One region of the Variovorax sp. GW531-E2 genome, then DNA from elsewhere that is predicted to be linked to it. Evidence: predicted binding sites of a transcription regulator. Region 1 holds the regulator's gene; each other region holds the start of a gene.

Region 1 (5,027 bases):
TCATCCGCCGCGCCGTCATGCGCCGGCTGATCGGCGCCACGGCCAACGACGAGAGCAGCGGCGCGCTGATCGTCTACGACCAGAGCAACGACACCTACACCGTCAACGGCTCCCTCGTGCCGCCGAACGCCGGCGTCTCGGCGGGCGGCGGCGGTCGCGTCAAGGCCATCCTCACGCCGAAGGCCACGCCGGCCCCGGCGGCGGGCGGTTCCGCACCCGCGGCCGGCGGCAAGAAGCCTGCGGCCCCGGCACCCACCCCCGCGCCCGGCGCCGGGCTGCGCCCGACCACCACGCTGGGCGGCACCGAAGGGGAAGGGCGCAAGTGATCGAAACCGCAGGAACCCAGGCCGCCGACGGCATTCCGGGCAGCCGCCTCGTGGCGCGCGGCCTCAAGAAGAGCTACGGCAGCCGCACGGTCGTCAAAGACGTCTCGCTCGACGTGCAAAAGGGCGAGGTCGTCGGACTGCTCGGCCCCAACGGCGCGGGCAAGACCACCTCGTTCTACATGATCGTCGGGCTGGTGCGCGCCGACGCCGGCGAGATCACCATCGACGGCGAGCCCATCGCCCACATGCCCATTCACCGCCGCGCGCGCATGGGCCTGAGCTACCTGCCGCAGGAAGCCTCGATCTTCCGCAAGCTCACGGTCGAGGAAAACGTGCGCGCCGTGCTCGAGCTGCAGCGCGAGCCCGACGCCAACGGCCGCATGATGCCGCTGACCAAGCAGCACACCGAAGAGCGCCTGGCCGACCTGCTGGCCGACCTGCGCGTGGACCACCTGCGCGATTCGCCCGCGCTCGCACTGTCGGGCGGCGAGCGCCGCCGCGTCGAGATCGCGCGCGCGCTGGCCACGCAGCCGCGCTTCATCCTGCTGGACGAGCCCTTCGCCGGCATCGACCCGATCGCCGTGATCGAGATCCAGCGGATCATCAGCTTCCTGAAAGAGCGCGGCATCGGCGTGCTCATCACCGACCACAACGTGCGTGAGACGCTGGGCATCTGCGATCACGCGTTCATCATCAGCGACGGGCACGTGCTGGCACAAGGCACACCCTCGGAGATCGTCGACAACGCCGAGGTACGCAGGGTGTACCTGGGCGAGCACTTCCGGATGTGACCGTGCGGCGAGGGTCAAGGATCATCGTGGCCGCCGTCCGCGCGGAGCTTCCTCGCGGGGGCCGCCGCGCACGGCCGCCCGAAGCGGCCGGCCCGCCCCCGGTAGGGGGTTGGCGTAGCGCGAAGCGCGCAGCCTGGGGGGGAGCCATTTCCTCATGAAGCAAGGGCTGTCCCTTCGCGTCTCGCAGCATCTGGCCTTGACGCCACAGCTGCAGCAGTCCATTCGCCTGCTCCAGCTCTCCACGCTCGAACTGAGCCAGGAAGTGGAGCAGATGCTGGACGAGAACCCGTTCCTCGAACGCACCGCGGAAGAAGCGGCGCGCGAGGAGTTCGGGCTGGACACGGCCGACGCGCCGGTGCCGCGCGACGACGTGGGCGAGGGGGAGGCCGAGTTCACGCCGTCCGCCGCCAGCACTTCCTCCACGTCCAGCGACACCAGCACCTCGACCCCCGACACCGACGGCCCCGCCGCCGAGATCGCCGAGCGCGAGCCCGATTGGGAAGGCGACGGCACTGTCGACATGGCGCCCGACGACAGCGAGTGGGGCAGCGATGCGCCCGCGCGCCAGAACAACCTGGGCGACGACGAGCGGGCCGACGCCACCGAACTCGCGCGCAGCCAGGAGTCGCTGCAGTCCTTCCTGCATCGCCAGGCGCTGAGCCTGCGCCTGAACGAAAACGACTGCGCCGCGCTGCGCTTCCTGATCGAATCGCTCAACGACGACGGCTACCTCGAAGACTCGCTGCCCGCGCTGGCCTCGGGCCTGGCGGGCGACGACAACGACCAGTTCGACGACCTCGTGCACCACTTCCAGGTGGCGCTGGGCCTGCTGCAGAGCCTGGAGCCGGTCGGCGTCGGTGCGCGCGACCTCGGCGAATGCCTGAGCATCCAGCTGAAGGCGCTCGCCAGCGAAGACGAGACCGAGGCCGAGGCGCTCATCCGCAAGACCGCCATCGCGATCTGCAAGCAGCCCATGGAGCTGCTCGCGCGGCGCGACTTCAAGCGCCTGGCCACGCTCACGCGCACCAACGAAGAGCTGGTGCGCTCGGCGCTGCAGATCATTGCGCGGCTCGAACCCAAGCCGGGGCGCCGTTTCGTCGATGTAGAGCGCAACATCGTCATTCCCGATGTGATCGTCACCAAGACCGGGCGCGGCACCAACGTGAAGTTCCGCGTCATGCTCAACCCCGAGGTCATGCCGCGCCTGCGCGTGCACGACATCTACGCCGGCGCGCTCAAGTCGCACAAGGGCGAGGGCAGCCAGGCGCTGTCGCAGCGGCTGCAGGAGGCGCGCTGGTTCATCAAGAACATCCAGCAGCGCTTCGACACCATCCTGCGCGTGAGCAACGCCATCGTCGAGCGCCAGAAGAGCTACTTCGTGCACGGCGAGCTGGCCATGCGCCCGCTGGTGCTGCGCGAGATCGCCGACGAGCTGGGCCTGCACGAGTCGACCATCTCGCGCGTGACCACCGCCAAGTACATGGCCACGCCCTTCGGCACGGTCGAGCTCAAGTACTTCTTCGGCTCGGCGCTGGGCACCGAGACCGGCGGCAACGCGTCGAGCACCGCGGTGCGCGCGCTGATCAAGCAGTTCGTGAGTTCCGAGAGCATCAAGAAGCCGCTGTCCGACAGCCAGATCTCCGAGATGCTGAAAGAGCAGGGCATCGAGTGCGCGCGCCGCACCGTCGCCAAGTACCGCGAAGCGCTGCGCATCGCACCCGCCAACCTGCGCAAGGCACTCTAGAAGACCGACGATGACGAGCCGCCTGCTGTCGCGCTGTGGGCATTGGGTGGTCGTCATCGCGGCGGCGCTGCTGTTTGCCGGCTGCGCCACGCTGCCCGACGAGGCACCGCGCCCGCCCACCAAGGCCATCGCCGTCTCGGCCGACACCGCGCTCGGCAAGATCGCGCTGGCCTCGCAGCCCGATCCCGACCTCAGCGGCTTTCGCCTGATGCCCGGCGGCGACTTCGCCTTCGACACGCGGCTGCAGCTGGCGCGCCGCGCGCAGCGCACGCTCGACGTGCAGTACTACCAGATCGAGAACGACGAGACCGGCCGCTACCTGCTGCGCACCCTGCGCGATGCGGCCCAGCGCGGGGTGCGCGTGCGCCTGTTGATGGACGACCTGTACACGTCCGGCGAAGACGAACTGCTGCTCGGCCTTGCCGCCACGCCGAACGTGGAGCTGCGCCTGTTCAACCCGTTCCCGGCCGGGCGCGGCAGCCTGCTCAAGCGCTTCACCGCATCGCTGTTCGACTTCAGCCGCGTCAACCGCCGCATGCACAACAAGCTCTTCATCGCCGACGGCGCGATGGCGGTGGCGGGCGGGCGCAACATCGGCAACCAGTACTTCCGCCGCACCACGGGCCCGAACTTCATCGACCTCGACACCTTCGTCACGGGTGCGCTGATCCCGCGCCTGGGCGTGCTGTTCGACCAGTACTGGAACAGCCCGCACGTGCGCCCGATCGGCGCGGTCGTGCACACCGACCTGCCGCGCGAAGAGCTGCAGCGCCGCTTCGACGCCGCCACCGGCCCCGACACCACGCCCCCACCGCCCAGGCCCGCGCCCAACGACCTGCTCGGCTACAGCCCCGTGGCCGACGACCTCGACGCCGGCAAGCTCGGCCTGATCTGGACCACCGCCGAGGCGTATGCCGATTCACCTGACCGCGTGATCGGCAAGACCGCGTCGTATGGCGGCGTGCCGCTGCTCGACGTGGACAGCGTGCGCTACAACGTGGTCGAGCAGATGCGCCGCGCGCGCAGCGAGGTGACGCTGGTGTCGCCCTACCTGATCCCGGGCGCGTCGGGGCTGGAGGTGATGCGCGAGATCCGCGGGCGCAACGTGAAGATCAGCGTGGTCACCAACTCGCTCGCCGCCACCGACGAACCGCTGGTGCACACCGCCTACCGCCGCTACCGCGCCGACATGCTCGCGTTGGGCGCCGAGCTGCACGAGCTGAGTTCCGCGCGCACGCGGCGCAGCGTGCGGCTGGGTTTGTTCGGCACCTCGGTAGGCCGGCTGCACGCCAAGTCGGCGGTGATCGACCAACGCATCCTGTTCGTGGGCTCGATGAATTTCGATCCGCGCTCCGAGGTCCACAACACCGAGATCGGCCTGTTCATCCGCAGCCCCGAGATGGCGCAGCAGACCTTGAAGCTGCTCGATGTGCTCAAGCAGCAGGGCGCCTACCGGCTGCGCTTTGCCGAAGGCGGCGATGCGGGAGCCACCGGCTCGCGGCGCATCGAGTGGGTCAGCGAGGAAGGCGGCAAGACCACCGTGCTGCACGAAGAGCCCGACTCGGGCTTCTGGGACCGCACCATGCTCGAACTGCTGTCGCCGCTCACGCCCGAGAGCCTGCTCTAGTGCCTCAGGTGCCGCGCACGGCCGACCACACGAGCCGCAGGCCCAGCAGGCCCATCACGCCGCCGGCCGCGCGGTCGATCCAGGTCTTGTAGCGCAGGTAGGCCGCGCGCGGCGCGGCCGAGGACAGCGCCAGCGCGACGATCGCGTACCAGCCCGTCTCGATGCAGAAGATCACGGCCGGCACGGCGAGCGCCAGCACCAGCGGCACCTCGCGCGGCAGGAAGGCCGCGAAGATGCTCGCGTACACCACCGCCGTCTTCGGGTTGCTGATCTGCGTGGCCAGGCCGAGCAGGAAGGTGCGTCCGCTGCGGCCTTGGCTGCGCGGCGAGGCGTCCGTGTCGGGCGTGATCGCGAGCGGCTGCCGCGCGCCGCGCCAGATGCGAAAGCCCAGGTAGATCAGGTAGGCGCCGCCGAAGGCCTTGATCGCGAGGTACAGCGCCGGCACCGCGAGGAACGCTGCCTGCAGCCCGGCCAGCGCCGCGATGGAGAACGCCAGCCCGCCGGCGCCCATGCCCAGCGCCGCCGCGAGCCCGTCGCTG
Region 2 (5,027 bases), on a different contig from region 1:
CCAGCGGCGACATCTCGATGATGAGCTCGCCCTTCTTGTCGCCGTGCGCGAGCGTGACCTGCACCGGCATCAGCTCGTGGTTCACGCGCCGCAAAAAGGCCTCGTAGCGCAGCGTGGCGAAGTCGTTGCTGCTGGCGCCGTCGAGCGCGGTGCGCAGCACCTGCGGCTCATGGAAGCAGGCGCCGAACTGCGAGCCCTCGAGCGTGCGCCGCGAGGTACCCAGTGCGTCTTCGAGGCCTGCGTTGGCGAACAGCACCGAGCCGTCGCTGTTGACCACCGCGATCAGCGTGGACAAGAGGTCGAAGGCGCGAAAGCGCGGATTGGCGCCAGTCGCCTTCTTGCCGAACACCATGGACTGCGCGCCGCTTACTGCGCTTGCGGCTTGCCGGGCAGGCGGCCGATTTCGCGGCGGATGCCGGCGATGTCGCTCTCGTTGCGCGCGAGTTCGGCCTTCATCTCGGCCACGCGGTCCAGGTACTTCTGGTAGTTGCGGCCTTCGCTGCCCTGCTTCTCGGGCTCGCCGTTGTTGTATTCCTTCTTGAGCTCGGTCTGGCGGGCCTCGGCCTTGCGCAGCTCGGCCTCGAGCACCGAGCGCGCCTCGCCGTCGCGGGCGCGCTGGTCGACGCCTTCGACACGCGGGCTGCCCGCCGGGGCGCGCGCGGCGGATGAACCGCCCGACGACGACGACGCGCTGCCACCACCGCCGCCCGAAGGCTTCGTGCCCTGCACGACGGTGACGTTGCCGCCTTCCATGATCTTGCAGCCCTTTTGCTGGGCCACGGTCGCGTTGTTGGTGTACTCGTTGCCGCAGCGCCAGACGCGCTCTTGCGCGAGCGCCGCCGTGACGGTGGCGAGCGAGGCGGCGGCCAGGAAAATCAGGGAGGCAGTCTTCATTTGGATCCGGAGAGGGCGCGACAAACGCGCATTTTGATGCAATTCGGGCCCGCTCACGACAGGGTGTTCCGCACCAAGGAAAAAGGACGGCCGGGGCCGTCCTTTTGTCTTACTTGCCCGCCGGGGCGGGCTTGCTGTGGCGCTTTTTACAGCGAGTAGTACATGTCGAACTCGACAGGGTGCGTCGCCATGCGGAAGCGCGTGACTTCCTGCATCTTGAGGTCGATGTACGCGTCGATGTACGAGTCGGTGAACACGCCGCCCTTGGTCAGGAACGCACGGTCCTTGTCCAGGTGCTCCAGGGCCTGGTCCAGGCTGTGGCAGACGGTCGGGATCAGCGCGTCTTCTTCCGGCGGCAGGTGGTACAGGTCCTTGCTGGCGGCTTCGCCCGGATGGATCTTGTTTTCCACGCCGTCCAGGCCGGCCATCAGCAGCGCGGCAAAGCCCAGGTACGGGTTCATCAGCGGATCGGGGAAGCGCGCTTCGACGCGGCGGCCCTTCGGGTTGGCCACGAACGGGATGCGGATCGAGGCCGAGCGGTTCTTGGCCGAGTAGGCCAGCTTCACCGGGGCTTCGAAGCCGGGCACCAGGCGCTTGTAGCTGTTGGTGCCGGGGTTCGTGATGGCGTTCAGGGCACGGGCGTGCTTGATGATGCCGCCGATGTAGTGCAGCGCGAAGTCCGACAGGCCTGCGTAGCCGTCGCCGGCGAACAGGTTCTTGCCGTCCTTCCAGACCGACTGGTGCACGTGCATGCCGGAGCCGTTGTCGCCGACGATGGGCTTGGGCATGAAGGTGGCGGTCTTGCCGTAGGCGTGGGCCACGTTGTGGATCACGTACTTCTGCAGCTGGACCCAGTCGGCGCGCTGCACCAGCGTGCTGAAGCGGGTGCCGATTTCGAGCTGGCCGGCGTTGGCCACTTCATGGTGATGCACTTCGACCGGGATGCCCAGCGATTCGAGCACCAGGCTCATTTCCGAGCGCATGTCCTGGAAGCTGTCGACCGGGGGCACCGGGAAGTAGCCGCCCTTGACTGCGGGACGGTGGCCGCTGTTGCCGTGCTCGAACTCCTTGTCGGTGTTCCACGAGGCTTCTTCGGACTCGATCTTCACGAAGCAGCCCGACATGTCGTTCTTCCAGCGCACGCCGTCGAACACGAAGAATTCGGGTTCCGGTCCGAAGTAGGCGGTGTCGCCCAGGCCGGAAGCCTTCATGTACGCCTCGGCGCGCTTGGCGAGCGAGCGCGGGTCGCGCTCGTAGGCCTTGCCGTCGGCCGGGTCGATCACGTCGCAGGTCAGGATCAGCGTCGTTTCTTCGAAGAACGGGTCGATGTTGGCGGTGTTCGGGTCGGGCATGAGCTGCATGTCCGAGGCTTCGATGCCCTTCCAACCGGCGATGGACGAACCGTCGAACGCGTGGCCCGAGGTGAATTTGTCTTCATCGAAGTGCGACACGGGCACGGTCACGTGCTGCTCTTTGCCGCGGGTGTCGGTGAAGCGCAAGTCGACGAACTTGACCTCGTTTTCCTTGACGAGCTTGAGTACATCGGCGACGGTCTTTGCCATCAGTTTCTCCTGAGTTGGATGGTGGTTAGGAATACAGGGACGGGAGGATGCAGTTTCTGTGCCATTGTCACCCCGCCGGATGAGGCCCGGGTGACGGCCCAGGGGCTGCCGGAAAAGGAAATAATCACCAAACTGGTGCAATACGAATTAACGCACCAATTCGGGGCCAAGCTTCGCATCGAAAGTGTGCAGACCCTCGATCAGCTGGCCATAGGCGGCATCGAGCTTCGCGGGGTCGCCCTTGACGCCCAGCTCGATGTGGCGCCCGTACTGCGGGTGATCCACGCTGGGGAGGCTGAACACCTTGATGCCGGCGTGGGCCTGCTCGATGGCCTGCATCAGCGGCGTGAGGGTGGCTTCCATCGCACCGAAAACGATCACGGACTTCTCGGCGATGGCGTTGCGGGTGAACAGATCGGCATAACGGCTGTCGAGCACCGACTCGATCATCGGCCAGGCCATGACCGGAAAGCCCGGCACGAAATGCACGTGCTCGACGCTGAAGCCCGGGATCTTGTTGTACGGATTGCGGATGATCGACGCGCCCTGCGGAAACACGCCCATGTTCAGGCGGTGGATGTTGTCGGGCCGGTCGGGTTCGTAGGGCACGCCCTGCTCCAGGGCCGTGTCCTGCATCCGCTCGCGGATCAGCGCCTCGGCCTCGGGGTGCAGCGCCAGCGGCACGCGCAGGGCCTGGGCGGCGCACTGGCGGGTGTGGTCGTCGGGCGTGGCGCCGATGCCGCCGGTCGAGAACACGATGTCGCCCGAGGCGAAGGCGCGCATCAGGGCCGCGGTGATCCGCGTGGGCTCGTCGCCCACGTACTCGGCCCAGCCCAGCTGCAGGCCGCGCGCGGCCAGCAGCTCGATGACCTTGGCCATGTGCTTGTCGGCCCGCTTGCCGGAAAGGATCTCGTCGCCGACGACGATGAGACCGAATGCGCGTGTCATGGAGAACTCCATTGAGAAAGAGCGGCCTTGTTGGCCTCGGTGGCTTCGGCCGCCTCGATCGCCTGCTGCTGCGCGTCGCCGCTGCCGGCCGCGGGCTGCTGCGCCGCGCGCTGGGCGCGCAGCTGGGTCAGGGCGTCGAGGCAGTAGTGCGCGAACCAGAGCGCAGAAAAGGCAAAGACCAGCGTGTAGATCCAGATGGCGATCGGCACCAGCACGAAGAAGGCGGCGGCGAACAGCAGGCCCGAGGCCCACACGATGCTCGGCGCGGCGCCCAGATAGCCGCACAGCACGCCGATGCACAGCAGCGGCAGCCGGTGGGCGCGCAGCAGCGCGGCGCGTTCCTCGGGGCTGGCGTGCTCGGCCAGCGCGTCGAAGCTCATCACCCGGTAGGTCAGCCAGCCCCAGATCAGCGGCGGCAGGATCAGCACCAGCGGCGGAATGAGCCACAGCGGCATCGACACCACCAGCGCAATCAGCGCCAGCACGGTGGCGCCGAGCGAGCGGACCACGCTGCCGAAGAAGGAGGCGCCCTTCTTCTGCTCCAGCGTCGGAAAGCGCCGTTCGGCCACGAGCTTGGTGAGCGCCGGCGCCATGAAGCCGGCCACGATGAGCAGCGACAGCACGACGATCAGCGGCGTGACGCCGAACACCACCACCAGCGGCGCCAGCGCGGCCGTGACGTCGCTCGAGAAGAGGCGCCCGATCCAGGCCCAGAAGCTGGACAGCAGCGGCCAGGCGTCGAGGGCCTCGCGCGTCCAGGCGACGGCCGCGTCCCAGTAGAAGTAGCCGAGCCCCGCGGCCAGCAGCACCATGAGCGCCAATGGCAGGAGCGACAGCACGATCACGCGCGGGAGCATGCAATAGGCCACCGCGCGCCAGAAGGAGTCGAGGAGCAGGCGCATGAGGTTCGAGGATAGCGCAAGGCCCCGGCCCGCCCGCCGCCGGGCCTGCGGGCGGATCAGGCGCGGCCGAACAGCCGCTTCAGCCCCAGCCACTGCTGCGACCAGAAGCCCTGGCCGTAGTCGCGCGGGCGGCCGTCGGCGCCGGGCTCGACCTGGTCGCGGATGCCGGTCGGGTCGTAGCGGTTCTCGAAGTTGGCGGTGCGAAAGAGCATGTCCCACCAGGGCAGCAGCACGCCGAAGTTGTGGCCGCCGAGCGTGCTCCGGCCGTGCGACTCATGCCCCAGCCCGATGCTGTGGTGCAGCCGGTGAAAGCGCGGGCTGACCCACAGCCGCTCGCCGATGGCGCCGAAGCTCAACCGCAGGTTGGCGTGCTGCAGGCTTTCGCTGAGCTGGGTGAAGGCCACGACGGCGATGAACTGGCCCGGCGCCACGCCGATCAGCTGCGCCACGATGACGATGAGCGTGTCGTGGATGACGTCGTCCAGCAGGTGGTTGCGGTCGTCGCTCCACATCGTCATCTGGCGCTGCGAGTGGTGCAGCGAATGCAGGCTCCACCACCAGTTGAACTGGTGCTGGCCGCGGTGAATCCAGTAGCCGACGAAGTCGAGCACCACGAGGTAGATGGCAAAAGCCACCCACGGCACGTCGGTCACGCCGGGCCAGGCCTCGTCCAGGTGGAAGGTGCCCCACCCCGCCATGCGCAGGCTGCCGAGCAGGTCAT
Region 3 (5,027 bases), on a different contig from region 1:
CAACCGCCAGCACCGCGCCAACGGCCGCCCCGAAATCAGCGCGGGCATCGGCCTGAACAGCGGGCTCATGAGCGTCGGCGACATGGGCTCGACCGCGCGCCGCAGCTATACCGTGGTCGGCGACGCGGTCAATCTCGCATCCCGGCTCGAGGGCCTGAGCGGGCACTACGGGGTCGAGATCGTGGCCAGCGGCGCCACCCGCGAGGCGGCGCCCGGCTTCGTCTGGCAGGAACTCGACAGCGTGCGCGTCAAGGGCAAGGCCCAGGCTGTCGCCATCTACACCCCGCTCGTGCCGGAAGCTGCGGCCGAGGCGCAGGACACACGGCAGCAACTCGACTGCTGGAGCCAGGTGCTCGCCGCCTACCGCCGCCAGGATTGGGCGCTGGGCCGGAACTTGCTGGCTCCCCTGCTCGCCGCGGATGCGAAAAAAGTCCTTTACCAGCTCTACGCCCAGCGTTTAGCCTCGATGGCGCTTCGCCCGCAAGACCCGGACTGGGACGGCGCCACCCGGTTCGACACCAAATGACGACAGACGCATACAAGGGGTCTTCCACAATGCAGGTTCGCGTGCTGGGTTGCTCGGGCGCCATCGCCAAGGACTGCCGCACCACCTCGTTCCTGGTCGATGCGGACCTGCTCGTGGACGCCGGCACGGGCGTCGGCGACCTCACCCTCGACGAGATGGCCGCCATCGACGACGTGGTGCTCACCCACTCGCACCTCGACCACATCGCCGCCCTGCCCCTGATGCTCGACGCCGTCGGCAGCCGCCGCACCCGGCCCCTGCGCGTGCATGCCCTGGCGGCCACCATCGACGCGCTGCGGGCGCATGTGTTCAACAATGTCATCTGGCCGAATTTCGAACGCATTCCCAGCCCCGAATCGCCGTTCGTGAGCTTTCACGAGATCACGGTCGGGCAGCGCCTCGAGCTGGGCAGCGACGCCCCCAAGCTGATCGAGGTGCTGCCGGCCGTCCACACCGTGCCGGCCTGCGGCTTCGCCATCCGCCGGGCGGAAGGCGGCGCCCACTGGGTTTTCAGCGGCGACACCGAGCGCAACCCGCCCTTCTGGGAGCGGATCAACGCGATCGACGTGGCGATGCTGGTCATCGAGACCGCCTTCAGCTCCCGCGAGGAGGCTTTGGCCGAGCGCAGCCTGCACCTGTCGCCGGTGGCGCTGGCGCACGAGCTGGCGCAGATCGATCCGGACAAGCAATATCCGATCTACATCACCCACACCAAGCCGGCAGAGACCGAAGAAATCATGAGCCAGATCGAGATGCTGGCGGGGCGCGAGGTGGCGGGCTTGGCGCAGCGGGACATCCGCTGGCTCAAGGCGAACGGGGTGCTGACCTTCTGACCGGGGCCGGTCGGGCATGACAAATTTGTCGACACAATTGGCATCTGAGTGCGAGTTGTGTCACATCATGTAACCATCTTGTGACCAAAGACGGCCCGAACGGGGGTCGCAGGGTGGGGAAGCCGGGTGGCACGGATGCTGCGGAAGTTACCCCGCTCCGGGCTGGTTCCCGGGCTCTACAAACCAACCTGGAGTTAATCGAATGAACCGTCGCACTCTCGCTCGCCGCGCACAAGCCGGCTTCACCCTCATCGAATTGATGATCGTTGTGGCGATCATCGGCATCTTGGCCGCCGTGGCTCTGCCGGCATATAAGGACTACACGGTTAAGGCCCGCATGTCTGAAGTGGTCCTGGCCGCATCGCAATGCCGCACCACCATCAGCGAGGCCGTTCAATCCATGGGCGTGACCAGCATCGGAGCGACCCCCTGGGGCTGTGAAGCTACCGACCCGACCAAGATGGTGAAGTCGATTGCCACCGACGCGGAAGGCGTCATCACTGTTACCCCGAACTTCACCGCGCTGGGCCAAGCGACCGCTTTCGTGGCTGCTGACGTTTTGACGCTGACTCCCTGGGTTGGCACGGGCGGCGGTGCCGCTGGCTCAAAGCTGACCCTGGCCGCGGCAAATGCGGACCAAGGCAAGCAAATTTCCGAATGGAAGTGCGCTGGGGCAACTCCCGCAATTCAGAAGTACCTGCCAGGCTCCTGCAAGTAAGGCAGACAGCATCTAGAAAGGCCGCCTTCGGGCGGCTTTTTTGCGTCTACGCGATACCGGGCGGTGTGGCTCGGCTGCGCGCAGGGTTTGAACTGGGCTGAGGCGCCCCTATTGGTTTTGGCAGGCAGGCCAAGACCAGCGGGACAGCTGGCATTTGACCTGAGTTATTCGAATTTGTTGAATGCCGCCAAGCGGTTGTTGTTGCGCGACGTGCGGCATTTGTTGATCGAATGCATCGCATAGCATCAAAAGTCACATCAAGACACATTTTCAAATAAGTGCAAAAACTCCTTCGGCCGGCTGATCAAGCTGTTGACCACGAATGGCGTGGACTTTTGTGCGCGGCATGCCTTGGTCTTCAGCCCTCGCGTCGCCAACGCGGTCTGACAGCCATCGAACTGTTGGTCACGCTCTCCATTTTGGCGATCCTGCTCGGCATTGCCGCCCCTTCGATGTCGCGCTTCGTCAACCAGTGGCGTGCTTCCAATACCGTCAACGCCCTGACCGGCTCGCTGCGCATTGCGCGCACCGAGGCCATTGCACGTGGGCGCCCGGTCGTCGTGTGCCGGGTAGCGTCCAGCACCGCCACCGCCTGTGAGACCGCCGCGGGCGCCAAAGGCTACGCCAGCGGCTGGATCGTGTTCGTCAACAACGATCGCGACGCCAACAACGACTTTTCTTCGACGAACGGCGATGAACTGTTGCTTCGTCAGGTGGAGCCCTCCGGCATCGCGTCCATCAAGCTCAAGACCGCAGGGCGCTTTGTCTTCATGCCCAACGGTCTGCTGAACGGCGCTGCCAACGGCATCGACATCGACGCCACCGGTTTCAGCAGTGCCAGCGCCACGCCGTGGGCGCGCAAGGCCCTCTGCATCACCAAGCCTGGTCGTGTCCGCTACGTAGCGAACGCGACCGACTGCGATAGCAACGAGGGATGAGGTCGCCCGACAGCTCGGCTGTACCTGGACAGCCCCGCCCTCTCTTCACGGACATGAAAACCCACAACAGACAACGAGGCGCCACCCTCATCGAGGTGCTGGTGGCCATCGTCATCCTGGCCGTTGCCCTGTTCGGCATGGCGGGGCTCACGTCTTCGGCCATCAAGTACAACCAGTTCTCCCGCATGCGGGCCACCGGCTTGAGCCTGGTGACCGACTACACGGAGCGCGCCCGAGCCAATCTCTCCGGCTTTGCGAACTACGCCAACACCACGGCGTACACCGCCAGCACGCGTTCGGCCGCTACGACCGACCCCACGGAGGCACCGGCCAGTTGCCAGGTCGACACCTCCAACCCCACGAATCCCATCAATACCTGCGGCGCGGCCATTGCGAACTACGACAAGTCCCAGTGGCTCACCAACGTCGCCAATCGGTTGCCGGGCGGCACCGCCTACGTCACCGCAGACCTGACGGACGCACCGGCGGGCGTGAACGGCCTGCCAGCCACCCGCGTGCTGAACATCTGGTTGATCTGGACCTCGATCCAGGAGGGCGATGGCTTTCGTCAGTCGCAGCCGTGTCCCAAGGGCGCCAACATTTCCGAGACGACCGAGGCTTCGCTGACCTGCATGTATTTCCGGGTCACGCTATGAGAAACACCGCAACCTTCTCGCCCCGTGCGCGCCGGCAGCACATCGCCGGCTTCACCCTGCTCGAATTGCTGATCGCGCTGACGCTCGGGCTGGTGATTCTGGCGTCCAGCCTCTCGATCTATGTCGCATCCAGTCGGGGCAGCCAGATGTCCCAGGTCGAAACGCAGATGAACGAGGACGGCATCCTCGCGCTCAACCTGATCCAGCAGCAACTCAAGCAAGCCGGTTACTCACGGCAGATCATTCCAGGCAGCGGTGCCACTGTGATGGGCAACTACGCGGGTCCGGCTGTGCGTGGGTGCGACGGTGGCTTTACCGATGCCACCGCTGCGGGCGCCTTTGGCAGCCTGGCGTGCAAACCGGGCGGTGGCAGCGACGCCATTGCCATCCGGTACGAGGCCACCACGGACAACACGACGCCCTCGACCGACAGCACGCCGTTGGCGACAAATTGCGTGGGCACCGGCATCCTCGAGGCGACCCCCTCGCAGGTGGCCCCACCCCCGACGCCCGCGTCTGCAGCGCCAAACTACACCCTGGCAGACAACCGCTACTCGGTGACTGACGCGAGTACGCAGCCCATGCTGTCCTGCCGCGGATCGGAGAAAAGCAGCGCCACAGCCAACGCCATCGGCGCCGCGCAGCCATTGCTGGCCAATGTCGAAGACATGCAGATCCTCTACGGGGTGGCCAATCGCCCCAGCGCCGAACTTGCCTCTACCTACGACCCCATGCGGCACCAGATCGTCAAATACCTGGATGCTTCGGGGGTTGACGCATTGGCCAGCAGCGGTGTCCTTCCCGATCTCACTGAAGACCGCTGGAGCCGAGTGTTGAGCGTGCGTGTGTGCCTGCTCATGCGCAGCGATCGGACCGTGAAGGACGTGCCCGCCGGTGGGACGTCTTACAAGAACTGCAGCAACGTTGACGTCACGAACAACGATGGCTATCTGCGCAGGGCCTACATCACCACGGTGCTGCTGAGAAACCGCCTGATCATCCAATGAGCACCATGCCCTCCAACCATCGTGGCCCGTGCAGCTTCTCGGGACACACCCCTTTCCGGCAAGAACGCGGCGCAGTGCTGGTCATCACCCTGATCCTGATCGTGATCATGTCGCTGCTGGGCACTTTCGCGATCCGCAATGCGACCCAGAGCGAGCGCAGCATCAACGGCATCCGCTCGGCTGAAGTGGCCCGCGAGGCTGCAGAAACCGCGTTGCGCTTTTGCGAACAGGTGGCCATCTTCGATGGCGACGGCAAGGATTACACGGAGTACGGCACGGCCACCCAAGGCCTGCGCGGCAGGATCATCACCACCACCATCGGGTCGGAGTTCGATCCCGACGCGGAGTG

The links. The regulator sigma-54, encoded in region 1, starts transcription at its own class of promoters, with help from an activator protein. The targets are predictions, from matches to a motif close to TGGCANGNAANCTGCTTT.
Region 2: the regulator sigma-54 is predicted to act here: its motif matches at 2,503-2,520, upstream of glnA (type I glutamate--ammonia ligase).
Region 3: the regulator sigma-54 is predicted to act here: its motif matches at 1,487-1,504, upstream of AC07XP_RS22555 (pilin).

The regions. Positions count from the first base shown of each region.
Region 1 is NZ_JBWKXQ010000009.1:133,142-138,168, forward strand. It holds gene lptA (lipopolysaccharide transport periplasmic protein LptA) at 1-326, shown strand, start outside; gene lptB (LPS export ABC transporter ATP-binding protein) at 323-1,117, shown strand; gene rpoN (RNA polymerase factor sigma-54) at 1,272-2,861, shown strand; gene AC07XP_RS08900 (phospholipase D family protein) at 2,872-4,488, shown strand; gene AC07XP_RS08905 (LysE family translocator) at 4,493-5,027, opposite strand, start outside.
Region 2 is NZ_JBWKXQ010000005.1:85,739-90,765, forward strand. It holds gene glnL (nitrogen regulation protein NR(II)) at 1-352, opposite strand, end outside; gene AC07XP_RS05360 (hypothetical protein) at 367-894, opposite strand; gene glnA (type I glutamate--ammonia ligase) at 1,041-2,456, opposite strand; gene AC07XP_RS05370 (competence/damage-inducible protein A) at 2,604-3,404, opposite strand; gene AC07XP_RS05375 (EI24 domain-containing protein) at 3,401-4,306, opposite strand; gene AC07XP_RS05380 (sterol desaturase family protein) at 4,363-5,027, opposite strand, start outside.
Region 3 is NZ_JBWKXQ010000044.1:36,582-41,608, reverse strand. It holds gene AC07XP_RS22565 (CHASE2 domain-containing protein) at 1-526, shown strand, start outside; gene AC07XP_RS22560 (3',5'-cyclic-nucleotide phosphodiesterase) at 556-1,359, shown strand; gene AC07XP_RS22555 (pilin) at 1,562-2,077, shown strand; gene AC07XP_RS22550 (GspH/FimT family pseudopilin) at 2,356-3,015, shown strand; gene pilV (type IV pilus modification protein PilV) at 3,069-3,671, shown strand; gene AC07XP_RS22540 (PilW family protein) at 3,668-4,678, shown strand; gene AC07XP_RS22535 (pilus assembly PilX family protein) at 4,675-5,027, shown strand, end outside.